Regions from separate parts of the Bacillus paranthracis genome, predicted to be linked through region 2. Evidence: riboswitches for the same ligand, from Rfam matches in the RefSeq annotation. Region 2 holds a riboswitch; the other holds the start of a gene.
The links. Region 2 has a riboswitch for FMN ahead of NLJ82_RS07675 (ECF transporter S component). Riboswitches for the same ligand answer to the same signal wherever they lie in the genome.

Region 1 (6,371 bases), 2.4 Mb from region 2:
ATTACTTCTAAATCGTAACCTTGTAAGCCAGCAATTTTTCTTGGGTTATTCGTTAATAATCGTAAATGTTGTAAACCTAAATCTTTTAATATTTGAGCGCCAATACCATAATCCCGCAAATCAGCAGGGAAGCCAAGCTTTTCATTTGCTTCTACAGTATCGAATCCTTCTTCTTGTAACTTATAAGCGCGAAGCTTATTCAGAAGCCCAATGCCTCGTCCTTCTTGTCTCATATAAAGAAGAACGCCCTTTCCTTCACGCTCAATTTGAGCAAGTGCAGCATGGAGTTGTGGTCCGCAATCACATCGGCACGAGCCAAATACATCTCCTGTTAAGCACTCTGAATGAACGCGTACAAGTACAGGATCTCCTGTTGAAATATCACCTTTTACGAGTGCGATATGCTCTTTCGAATCTAAGGAATTAGAATAGCCAATTGCATGGAAAGTACCGAAATCTGTAGGTAATGTAATTTCCACTTCTCGCGTCACTAATGTTTCATGGTGGCGGCGATAAGCAATTAAATCTTCTATTGTAATCATTTTTATATCAAATTGTTTTGCGCACTGTAGTAAATCAGGTACCCGTGCCATCGTACCGTCCTCATTAATAATTTCACAAATGACGCCAGCTGGTTCTGCTCCGCAGAGCTGTGCTAAATCGACAGCAGCTTCTGTATGACCAGCCCGGCGCAAGACACCACCTTCTTTCGCAATTAATGGAAAGATATGTCCGGGACGATTGAAATCAGCACCTTTTGATGCAGGATTTAACATTTCTCGTATCGTAGTTGCACGTTCGTGGGCACTAATCCCAGTTGTTGTAGAAACATGATCAATGCTCACTGTAAATGCAGTATGATGCGAATCTGTATTATGAGCTACCATTGGTTCTAATTGTAGACGTTCTGCGTACCCTTCTGTAATTGGTACACAAACGAGACCACGTCCATGTGTAATCATAAAGTTAATTGTTTCTGGCGTAATATACTCTGCTAAAGCGATAAAATCGCCTTCATTTTCACGGTTTTCATCATCACATACGATCACGACTTTTCCTTGTTTTAAATCTTCTAGAGCTTCTTCAATACGATGAAACATAATGCTTCCCCCTTATAGAAATCCGTTTTCTTGTAAAAAGCTTTCGGTCATTGAACCTGTTCGTTTTACTGGTTTAGAAATAAAGCGTTCGATATATTTACCAATCATGTCACACTCAATGTTTACAATGTCACCGGCATTCTTTTCTCCGATAACAGATTCACTTACTGTGTGCGGGATGAGTGAAATTGTAATGGAAGATTCGTCTATATCAAATATTGTTAAACTCGTTCCATCAACAGCAACGGACCCTTTATGCAAACAATAGCGTAGCAATTCATCAGAAATAGCTATTTTGTAATAGACGGCATTATAGTGTTGTTTTTTGTTTAATATCGTTCCGATGCCATCGATATGTCCTGAAACGAAATGTCCACCGAATCGTCCGTTTGCAGCCATTGCACGTTCTAAATTTACTTTGCATTGCGGTTTAAGCATGCGAAGTGATGTTGATTGCATCGTTTCAGGCATTGCGTCTACTGTGAATGAAGTTGTTGTGAAACTCGTTACAGTCAAGCAAATACCGTTAACCGCGATGCTATCACCTAAGTGAACATCTGATAAAATTTTATTGGCATGAATCGTTAACTTCATCGCTTCGCCGCTTTGTTGCATGTTTGCAATCGTTCCTAATTCTTCTACAATTCCTGTAAACATTCCATCACCTCACTTCGGGCATGCGCAACAATTTTTATGTCATCGCCAACTTGTTTCATCTCTTGAATTTCCAAGGAAAGTGCATCTTGTAATGTTGAAAAACCATTGCCGCCAAATAAAGTAGGGGCATTTTTTCCACCAATTAATTTTGGGCTTATATAAGTTACAATTTCATTGAAATACTTTGTTTGTAAGAAACTTGCATGAACGGTTTGACCACCTTCGACGAAAAGAGAAAGAATTTGTTTTTCGCCGAGTAGGTGTAAAACATCCTGTATTTCAATCTGTTTCGTTTTCATTTGGAATATAGCTATATTTTCAGATTCATAAGAAGCTATTTTCTCTGGATTTACATCCTTACCAACTATAATCCATGTCGGTGCTAAACTATCTGTTATGACATGAGAAGATGGTGGCGTTCGTAAATGGGTATCTAAAATAACGCGTATAGGATTTTGCCCTCCGTTAGGAATTCTTGTTGTTAAATGCGGATTATCAGCTATAACTGTATTCACTCCAACAAGAATTGCATCGTGTGTGTGACGATATTGATGAACATCAGCTCGTGCATCTTCACTTGTAATCCACTTACTTTCACCGGTTACGGTTGCTGTTTTTCCGTCTAAGCTCATCGCTGTTTTTATTGTTACAAATGGACGTTTCGTTTTCATGTAGTGAAAAAAGTAGCGATTTAATAAAACTGCTTCTTCTTCCAGAACACCAGTAGTTACTTCGATGCCAGCTTCCTCTAATCTTTTTTTTCCATTACCAGAAACGAGAGGATTGCAATCAAGAGTAGCAATTACAACCCGTTTGACTTCTTTTTTGATGAGCAATTCACAGCAAGGTGGTGTTTTTCCAAAATGGCTACACGGTTCAAGTGTTACATACACGGTGGCTCCTTTTGCTTTGTCACCAGCCATATGAAGAGCATGAACTTCTGCGTGTTCTTCACCAGCACGTAAATGAGCCCCCATACCGACGATGTTTCCGTCTTTTACAACAACAGCACCAACCATAGGATTTGGACTTGTTTGCCCAGATGTTCCTTCTGCTAATTGCAGAGCAATCCTCATATATTCTTGATCTGTCATTTTCTTCACCTCTCCTAAAAAAATCAAAAAACCCCAAGGATTTCAATATCCTTGGGGTTTGGGAGACGTGATTTCTAGAAATATAGTTCGAATACGAAAGTATAGGAAAGAAACCTAACGATGATTAATATTTTGGCATAAGGAAGAAACCTAGCAAAAATATCAAATTTTTCAAACGCTAGTCGTATCTTTTTATTTCAGCATAGAAAGATAAGTATACAAAATAAAACATATATATAGATTTGAATTGAATCTATAAAAATATGCATACTGAAATAAAAGTGTATTCGCTATATAAAATTACTAGAAAACATATCCTTCTCCCATCCAGACTATACTGTCGGCCCTAGAGTTTCACTAGATCCACCGTTTTCGAGTTGAAAACGGGTCACGGACTTAGAAGTTTGCACTTCATCACCGCCGGTTGGGAATTTCACCCGACCCCGAAGGATGCTGTTTGCTCAAATTATAGCACAAAAAAAATAAAAGGCTAGTAAAAAGTATTCGAATGTGAAGAATTGTGTGAAAATATATGTAGGCTGAGATGGAGACAAAAGTATTAGAAATGTTGTAAGGATAAGGGATATAACGGAGTTGCTAAAAAGAAAAAACATGCACAAAAAAATGTGCATGTCACATGTAAAATTATTCTGCCTCTGGTGCTCTAACAACAGATTCGAATTTACCTTTATGCGAAGCATCGCAATAAGGCATATTTTTTGATAAACCACAACGGCATAAAGAAAATGCCGGTTTTGCTGGGAATACATTCCCTTGTGAATCAACTAATTCCACGTCCCCTGTAACGCGAAAAGAGCCATTATCATTTACTTTAATTTGTACTTTAGCCAACGCTATCCCTCCTTCCCAAACGCTTAATTTCATCATATAATCAAGAGAAGTACTTGACAATATGAAAAGAGCACTTTCTTTGGAAGAGAAGAGAGTGTTATAATGTTTTTTATAACTGACTAGAGTAAGGTGACGAAAGATGGATAAACAATTACGTACATTACGAAATATTGCAAATGAGCGCACGTGGGCTTCATTTTTGAATGATAATCATCCATATAGTTTGTTACACTGGTCCATTGCTGGTGTAGGACAAGAGTCAAAGGATGTTTGGTTACTGCAAGATGAGGTAACATTTCAAACGACAGAATTTCCAACGCTAGATGATGCAATAAAGTGGATTTCTGAAAATATGGAACAAGTTACAGACGTTTTAGCGCAATAAAAAAACAGGCTTATGCAAGCCTGTTTTTTGTTTCTTTTACATATGAGTTTAAAAATTGATCAACGGCTGCTTCATACTCTTCTTTATTTTCGTTATAAGAGCAAGCGTGTGCGCCGTGTTCTGCAATATAAAGTTGTTTATTGTTTTCCTTCGCTTCATAGAGCGCTTTCGTCATATCAGCTAAAATATAATCATCATCTTTACTATGAATAAAGAGGACGGGATTGTTAATGTTTTTTATACAATCGATTGGTGAAACTTCACGAATCGTATAACCGTCACGCACTTTTAAGAAAGCATTTGCTAAAGGTAATAAAGGCCATTTCGGTAAATGGAATTCAACCTTTAAACGATGTTGTAATTGTCCGTAGAAATCAGAAAAAGGACAATCTGCAATATAGAAATCAGCACCATCTTCTACAAGTCCTGCGTACTGAAGAAGTGTTGCAGCTCCCATCGATTCACCATGAATACCGAGTGTTATATTTGTTCCAAAACGACTTTTTAGCCAGTCAACTACAGATTTTAAATCATGCTTTTCATAGTATCCATAGCTTGTCGTTTTTCCCCCAGTCTTACCATGACGACGATGATCATAAATAACGACATTATATCCTCTGTTTAAAAATAACCTTGCATATTTTATAGAGTTCATTTTATTTACAGTTACGCCGTGACAGAAAATCATAAACTTATTGGAATGACCAGCAGGAATGTAATATCCGTGAAGATCATATCCGAATTGCGAAGGAATATGAATTTCTTCTTTATGAAGAGCTTCAAAATCCTCTATACGAAAATGTTTTTTCGTTTCTCTTTCGAGTATTTCTTCCTCTGTTTTTTTCTTTAAGTACATCACCTTATTTGTAAAGAAAATCCCAAGGGCAGTTATCGCACCTAGTATAGTAAACAATGCTGCAAAAAAACGTTTCATACTTTACCTCATCCTCCAAATACCGTTACATGTGATACACTTATATTGTATCACAAGGATAGAAAAGGGGAGAAATAGGAAATGGTGCATATACAAAAAATTACGCCAGCGATGAAAGAAACAATCCGAATGTTCATGTGTGAGAACTGGGGGAGTTCATTGATGGTTTCACGTGGTAAGGGACATCAGTTAGAAGAGTTGCCAGGATTTGTTGCGCTCTCAGAAGACAGAATAATCGGAATTATAACGTATGAAGTAATCGGAAATATGTGCGAAATTGTATCGTTAGATAGCTTTGAAGAAAGAAAAGGAATAGGGACAAAACTTGTAGATTGTGTATTACGAGTTGCAGAAGAAGAACGGTGCAGGCAGGTTTGGCTTATAACAACAAATGATAATATGAATGCGTTACGTTTTTACCAAAAACGTAATTTTTTGATGACGAATTTATATGTAAATGCGGTGGAAGAGGCACGAAAAATAAAGAAAGAAATTCCGCGCATTGGGTATGATAATATCCCGATTTTACATGAAATTCAATTAGAATATAGTTTAGTGTAATGATGTAACAATTTTCAGAAATATAAATTATTAACCTTGACGAATATTGTAATTTAGGTTACCGTAAAATTGTAATCTATTACCATATTAAGGGGTGACGATGTGGCAACTATACGTGATGTTGCAAAATTGGCAGGTGTTTCAGTCGCAACCGTTTCACGAGTTATAAATGAAAAAGGATACGTTCATGAGGACACAGTAAAACAAGTAAAGGAAGCAATTGAGGAATTACGTTATAGGCCAAATAGTGCAGCAAAGCCACTATTTAAAGAGAATTCAACGATAATTGCATTACTTGTAGATAATCTATATGACCCATCAAACATCACTTTGCTACATTGTATTGAGGAAATAGCGTATAAAGAAGGATATCAAATTATTGTTTGTAATATAGAGAATAAAGATAGATACATACATATGTTGAAGGAAAATAACGTTGCAGGTGTTATTTTGACAAGATCCGTTTTTAAAAGTATAGGAGAAATCCCACTTCCGTTTGTTGTGATTGATGAAAAAAAATCTCATGCAAATTATTATGAAAGTGGCCAAAGAGCGGTCTCTTTATTAAAAGAAAAAGGTTGTCACTTTCTTGCTTATTTCGGTGAGGGCGAAGATAGTGAAGAAATGGAAGAGTACATATCAGGATTTTTAGACGTTGTTTGGGAGGAAGGAATCTCTTATCGAGAAGAATGTGTACAAGGGTATACGAATAAACAGTTTGTTACATTATTGCAAACTTATCCGTATATAGATGGAATTGTAACTTCAAGTGATAAGATTACCTTTGA
Region 2 (6,371 bases):
TCGTAAAATGCGTGAGGTTGCTTTTGAGGTGTCGCGTGGGAAGTTTGATGCAAAAGCTCCTATGGTATCCCAGGACGAGATTGGTGAGCTTGCAACAGCCTTAAATCAAATGGGGAAACAGTTGAAGTTTAATATGAATGCCCTGCAGCAAGAGAAAGAACAGTTAGCTAGTATTTTAAGTAGTATGGCAGATGGGGTTATTACATTAAATCAAGAGGGTGAAGTCGTTGTAATCAATCCGCCGGCTGAACATTTCTTACAAGTTTGGCAAGAAGAAAAAGAGATAGAGCTCAGTAAAAAACTACCTTCTGAACTTGTTGAACTATTCCATCTCGTTGTAGAAAGCGAACAACAACAAGTGGTTGAAATTAATTTACAAAAAGGTAACTATGTAGTTCTTATGACGCCGCTTTACAATCAAACGAAAATTCGTGGGGCTGTAGCTGTATTGCGTGATATGACGGAAGAACGCCGTCTTGAGAAAATGCGCCAAGACTTTATTGCGAACGTATCACATGAACTTCGTACACCGATGGTCATGCTTCAAGGGTATAGTGAAGCGATTTTAGATGATATTGTGCAAACAAAAGAAGAAATTAACGAGTTTGTTCAAATCATTTATGACGAATCCGTTCGTTTAGGTAAACTTGTAAATGAATTGTTAGATTTAGCGCGTATGGAAAGTGGTAATGTAGAGTTACATATAGGTGAAGTTGATATTCATCCTTTCGTTGAAAAAATAGGTCGTAAATTCCAAGGGATTGCAAAGGATAAAGAAGTCGCGTTAACGGTTGATTTCAAAAATCCAATTGAGCAATACCCGTTTGATGCAGATCGTATGGAACAAGTATTGACGAATTTAATTGATAACGCAATACGTCATACGAATGCAGGTGGACACGTAACACTTGTAATTGATACGAAAAATAATGGTCTTATTTTTGAAGTACAAGATTCGGGCGCTGGTATTCCAGAAGAAGATATTCCATTTTTATTTGATCGTTTCTATAAAGCTGATAAAGCAAGAACACGTGGAAAAAAAGGTGGAACAGGACTCGGGCTTGCGATTGCAAAAAATATTGTGCAAGGCCATGATGGGAAAATTGCTGTTTCAAGTGTTGTTGGAGAGGGAACTACATTCTCTGTATATTTACCGAATCGTATAATTTAGATATGCGTTTTTAAAGTTGATAATGAATAAAGTTCTACTGTTGTTTATTTTTTTGTAAAATCAATTAAATAAATAATAGTAGAACTTTTTTTCTAACTTAGTCGAATGAAGAATGATGAGAGGGGTGTCGTAAAGCGATGAAATTATATACAAAAACAGGAGATAAAGGGACAACAAGTGTAATAGGCGGCAGAGTGGATAAAGATAATATCCGAGTTGAAGCATATGGCACAATAGATGAGGCGAATTCTCATATTGGATATGCGATGACTAAACTACAAGGCGGGTCTTTCGGAGATATTTACAATGAACTTGAAACGATTCAACATGAACTATTTGATTGCGGGGGAGACTTGGCGATAGTAGGCGAGAAAATTCCTTATAAAGTAAAAATTGAAATGGTCGAAAACTTAGAAAGTAGGATTGATTCGTATATAGAAGAAGCACCGCCGCTAGAACGGTTTATTTTACCAGGTGGAAGCGAATCGGCAGCTGCTATTCATATTGCACGTACAGTTGTAAGGCGAGCAGAACGATGTATCGTGTCCTTGCAAAAGGAAGGAGAAATAAATGCAGTTGTTCTAAAGTATGTCAATAGATTATCTGACTATTTATTTGCAGTAGCTAGAGTAATAAACGCTCGATTACAAGTAAAAGATGTAGAGTATAATCGCAGTGCAATCGTTTTTCGTGATAAGAAAGAGAAGGAAGTGGAGTGATTCACTTTCTTTTTTTGTATACTTTTTTCTGTAATATACCAAAATAGAGAAGGTATGGTCGTAATTAGAAAACGGAGGATGTATATGAAAGCTTTAAAATACGGCGTCATGTTATTGACAGTACTGTTTTTATCTCAATTACATGTGTACGCAGAGGGAAATCAATGGGCATGGCCTGTTGAAGGACAGATAAGTGATTATTTTGGAACAAGGCACGGAAAACACTACGGTATAGATATAGCGGCACCGATCGGCACGCCTGTGTCAGCTATTCAAGAAGGGAAGGTAACAAAGTCTTATTATTCAAGTAGTTATGGAAACGTTATATTTATTAAACATGGAGAATATGAGGCTGTGTATGCACATTTAAATAAGAGATATGTAGTTCAAGGAGATTATATTTCAAAGGGAGAAATAATTGGAGAAGTAGGAAATACAGGAGAATCCCGAGGTGCACACTTACATTTAGAAGTTCATCAAGGAAAATGGACGATGGCAAAAAAGAATGCGATGAATCCATTGCTTGTTTTACATGAACAAAGAAATGAAACAGTTTCTTCATCGTTATACGTCGTCCAAAAAGGCGACACTCTAGTTAGCATTGCGCGGAAATTTAGAATGTCCGTTAAGGAAATTCAAGAAAAAAATGGATTGCAACAAGAGCTCATTTATCCAAATCAACAATTATATGTAAAGTAAAAAAAGAGCTAGTTTAACTAGCTCTTTTTTACCAAAAAATAAAGACACATATAAATCCAGAAATAGCTAAGTAGCTATATAAGTAAAATACTTTCGCTCTTGTTTTTTCGTTTGTTCGAAATAGTACAATAGTCGGTTCAATTAAACCAATTGTCAAACAAAGTAAACCAAGAAGCATACAACCGATTGAAATAGAGTACAGGGCGATTTGTGGTCCTTGAAATGGAATCATCCATTTTAATAAAAATGCAATGAGTGCAGTATAGCAAATGCTGCCGATGTATTTATTCAACGGTGCATTAGAACGGAAACCAGGAAGTTTTTTTAAGAAAGAGCGGGAAACAACTTCAGTTTGTAAAGATGTATGCTCTTCGATTATTTTTTGAGCTTCTTTTCCTTTTTGGAAAAGGGATAATATCCAGTTTCGCTCACCTTGAAAAATAAATTGTGAAGTTGTTAAATAATGATCCACCTTCACTTTATTCCAACTCTTCCACGGATGACGCTCACATAATTTTAATTTACTTTCTGTCTTTTTATCATACTGATAAATACTGATGCCATCTTCATCGAAAGCAGCATAGTATGTCTCGCTTGAGAATGTGCCTAAATCAATTGGACAGTAGAAAAGTAATTCTTTTTTTAAGTAAAAGTATTCTTTCCTTAAGTTTTTTTTCATTGTTTCTCGAATAGAGTGTCTCTTCTCTTTCTTCATGACATTTCCTCCATAATCCAGAAAATGTTCTTATCTTAACAATTCAACATCTTATCACTTTTAATTATATATGACTAGGGGATTCATAGGAGAAATGCCGAATACTAAAAAATATGGAGTGTATTGTAAAATATAATGAATGATTTTGATTATGTAAAATTAATAACTTATTTTTAATAAGTTACGATTTTTTTGTTCACAATACGATCATGTTGTTGTATAATGAAGTGGAAAATAGAATATCGGTCTATCTTCGGGGCAGGGTGAAAATCCCGACCGGCGGTGATGAACTATATGTGATTTTGTTCTAAGCCCGCGAGCCGTTAAGGCAGGATTTGGTGTGATTCCAAAGCCGACAGTACAGTCTGGATGGGAGAAGATGGAGGTTCAAGCGTTCAAAAAAGATAGGTATTTGAACGTCTGTTTGATGTGCCTTAAATTCTCCCTTTGTGTAAAACACAAAGGGTTTTTTCGTTCTATGAAAAAGTAGGCATAGCAGAACCTTTCCACTTTCCATGAGATGATCGATGGAAAAGGAGAGAGAAAGATGAAACAAAAAAACAGTGTAGTGCAGATGGTGAGTGTAGCGATGCTAAGTAGTATTGCATATTTACTGATGATGTTGGATTTCCCATTCCCAGGGCTTCCGCCATTTTTAAAAATTGATTTTAGTGATGTACCAGCTCTAATTGCTGCAATTATTTTCGGGCCGGTTGCAGGGATAATTGTAGAAGCGATAAAGAATATTTTACATTACGGGATTCAAGGGAGTTTAACGGGAGTACCAGTTGGAGAAATTGCTAACTTTATTGCAGGATGTTTATTTATTGGACCAGCAGCTTTCTTATTTAGAAAGTATCGTACTGTTAAGAGTTTAACGACAGGATTAATGCTAGGGACAATTACAATGGCTCTTATTATGAGCGTATTAAATTACATCATCATATTCCCAGCTTACACTTGGTTTTTAAATTCACCAGCTATGTCTAGCGAAGCGATAAAGACAACGGTTGTAACGGCAATTTTACCATTTAATTTGATTAAAGGAATTGTTGTGACAATTGTATTTGTAGCGTTATTCTCACGCCTGAAAGTATGGGTGTTTGCAAAAATGAAAAATGCATAAAATATAAAATAAAACCATTAGTAGTATGTAACTACTAATGGTTTTTTAATAAGGAGAATGAAAATAGAAAACAAAAAATACCCCTCAAAGGAATGAGGGGTATTTTTTGAAGTTAATAAAAGACTATTCGAATTTTAAAGCATCGCCGTCGAATGATTCGTCAGCAACTTTAATTGAGTCAGTTGGACAACCTTCGAATGCATCCATCATATCTTCAAGTAATACATCTGGAATTTCAACAATACCTTGGTTATCGTCTAATGTTACGAATGCAATACCTTCATCATCATAGTCATAAATGTCTGGTGCAGCAGCGCCACAAGCACCACATGCGATACAAGTATCTTTATCAACGATTGTATATTTTGCCATCTTTTTTCCCTCCTGATAATATGTATGTGAAAAGCTCGCCATAAAAATTATAACCTTATTGTAAAACGGTTTTTAAAACTTTTCAACATAAAATTATAATGATAATCCTTATCAATTAGAGTGTCAACTAATTTTTGCATTATGTCATAAGATTTTCAAAATACGTAAATGTTATTTCGTTTGGTACAATAGAATATATACAAGTATATATTGCCCATATGATAAGTTTAATGAGTAACGGTAGATGGCGCAATCATAACAAAAAGCAATTAAGTTAGATTGAAAGGTGGAAGCGGTAATGCAACTACAATATACTGTATTGTATTGTTTAAAACAATTGAATGGTGAAAGGACCGTTTCTTCTATTTATTATTTATTAAAGGGAAAACGTTCTTCGCAAACGTTACAAGATGGAAATATGTTCCGAATTTCTTTTTTGTTTGGAATATATAAATTGTTAAATAGAACTGAATATGATCGTGAAGTTGCAAAGTTGTTGCAAGCAGATTTAATTCAGGAAATACATGAAAATACATATTTGTTAACATCTAAAGGTGAAATGCAGTTACATACATGGGAGGAATGGTATGCTTTCCCAGCGCATTTACATGGTTTGCACTATGGTGAATTAGGTGAAACGTTTTGGAAAAGATTATCTTTAATTATTCAAACTGTATCTAATTTACAACAGAATAATACGAAGTTTATTCCTATTCAACAAGATACAGAAATAATGGTGTGGGTGAAGCGATTTTTAACAGGTATGCCGTATAGGCGAATTGAATTGGCAAAAAGATTATGGAAAGAAATACATAATCTTTTAGGGAAATGTGATGTGATAGAAGCGACGATTGTAACATATAGATTAACAGGATATGAACGTATCGGTTGTACATTGCAGCAGTTAGCGGAAATTACGAAACGAGATATTTTCAGGGTGTATTTTTTATTTTGGGGTACAATTCATTTCCTTATACAAGAAGTTCGCGATAAAGAAAATGAATTTCCGTTATTAGCTGAGATTATCTCTTATCCAAATGAGAGAGCTGAATTATTTAGTTTATCAACGAAAAAAACATATAATTTTTGGAGGCAAGGGCGCTCGTTAGAAGAAATAGCGACGATTAGAAATCTAAAGGTTGCAACGATAGAAGATCATTTTGTTGAAATTGCTTTGCGAGAAAGAGATTTTTCTATCGAGATGTTTATGGAAAAAGAAAAAATAGATAAAGTAACAGAAGTAATTGATGCATTACAAACACGTAAGCTGCGTGAGTTGAAACAAGCGGTTGGAGAGGATATCTCTTATTTTGAAGTTCGTCTTGTATTGGCGCGGATGGAGGGTATAAATGAAACTTGAGGAATATTTATATAGGTGGTTTGGATATTCTGAATTTCGTCCAGGTCAAAAAGGGGTAATTACAGATTTATTGGAAGGAAAAGATGTTATAGCGATGCTTCCGACCGGAAGAGGGAAGTCTATGTGCTATCAACTTCCAGGGCTCATGCAAGAAGGGACAGTACTTGTTGTATCACCATTATTATCTTTGATGGAAGATCAGGTTACAC

Region 1: it holds a riboswitch for FMN, as region 2 does, so the genes downstream of both, ribD (bifunctional diaminohydroxyphosphoribosylaminopyrimidine deaminase/5-amino-6-(5-phosphoribosylamino)uracil reductase RibD) here and NLJ82_RS07675 (ECF transporter S component) in region 2, are expected to answer to the same signal.

What each region holds. Positions count from the first base shown of each region.
Region 1 covers NZ_CP101135.1:3,877,322-3,883,692, reverse strand. Annotated here, with positions in the region: gene ribBA (bifunctional 3,4-dihydroxy-2-butanone 4-phosphate synthase/GTP cyclohydrolase II) at 1-1,100, opposite strand, end outside; gene ribE (riboflavin synthase subunit alpha) at 1,113-1,757, opposite strand; gene ribD (bifunctional diaminohydroxyphosphoribosylaminopyrimidine deaminase/5-amino-6-(5-phosphoribosylamino)uracil reductase RibD) at 1,739-2,851, opposite strand; FMN riboswitch at 3,163-3,306, opposite strand; gene NLJ82_RS19990 (CDGSH iron-sulfur domain-containing protein) at 3,497-3,703, opposite strand; gene NLJ82_RS19985 (YqkC family protein) at 3,843-4,088, shown strand; gene NLJ82_RS19980 (alpha/beta hydrolase) at 4,099-5,022, opposite strand; gene NLJ82_RS19975 (GNAT family N-acetyltransferase) at 5,104-5,583, shown strand; gene NLJ82_RS19970 (LacI family DNA-binding transcriptional regulator) at 5,686-6,371, shown strand, end outside.
Region 2 covers NZ_CP101135.1:1,502,305-1,508,675, forward strand. Annotated here, with positions in the region: gene resE (sensor histidine kinase ResE) at 1-1,171, shown strand, start outside; gene NLJ82_RS07660 (cob(I)yrinic acid a,c-diamide adenosyltransferase) at 1,309-1,890, shown strand; gene NLJ82_RS07665 (peptidoglycan DD-metalloendopeptidase family protein) at 1,975-2,589, shown strand; gene NLJ82_RS07670 (hypothetical protein) at 2,618-3,304, opposite strand; FMN riboswitch at 3,550-3,689, shown strand; gene NLJ82_RS07675 (ECF transporter S component) at 3,852-4,430, shown strand; gene NLJ82_RS07680 (ferredoxin) at 4,554-4,802, opposite strand; gene NLJ82_RS07685 (YpbB family protein) at 5,101-6,162, shown strand; gene NLJ82_RS07690 (RecQ family ATP-dependent DNA helicase) at 6,152-6,371, shown strand, end outside.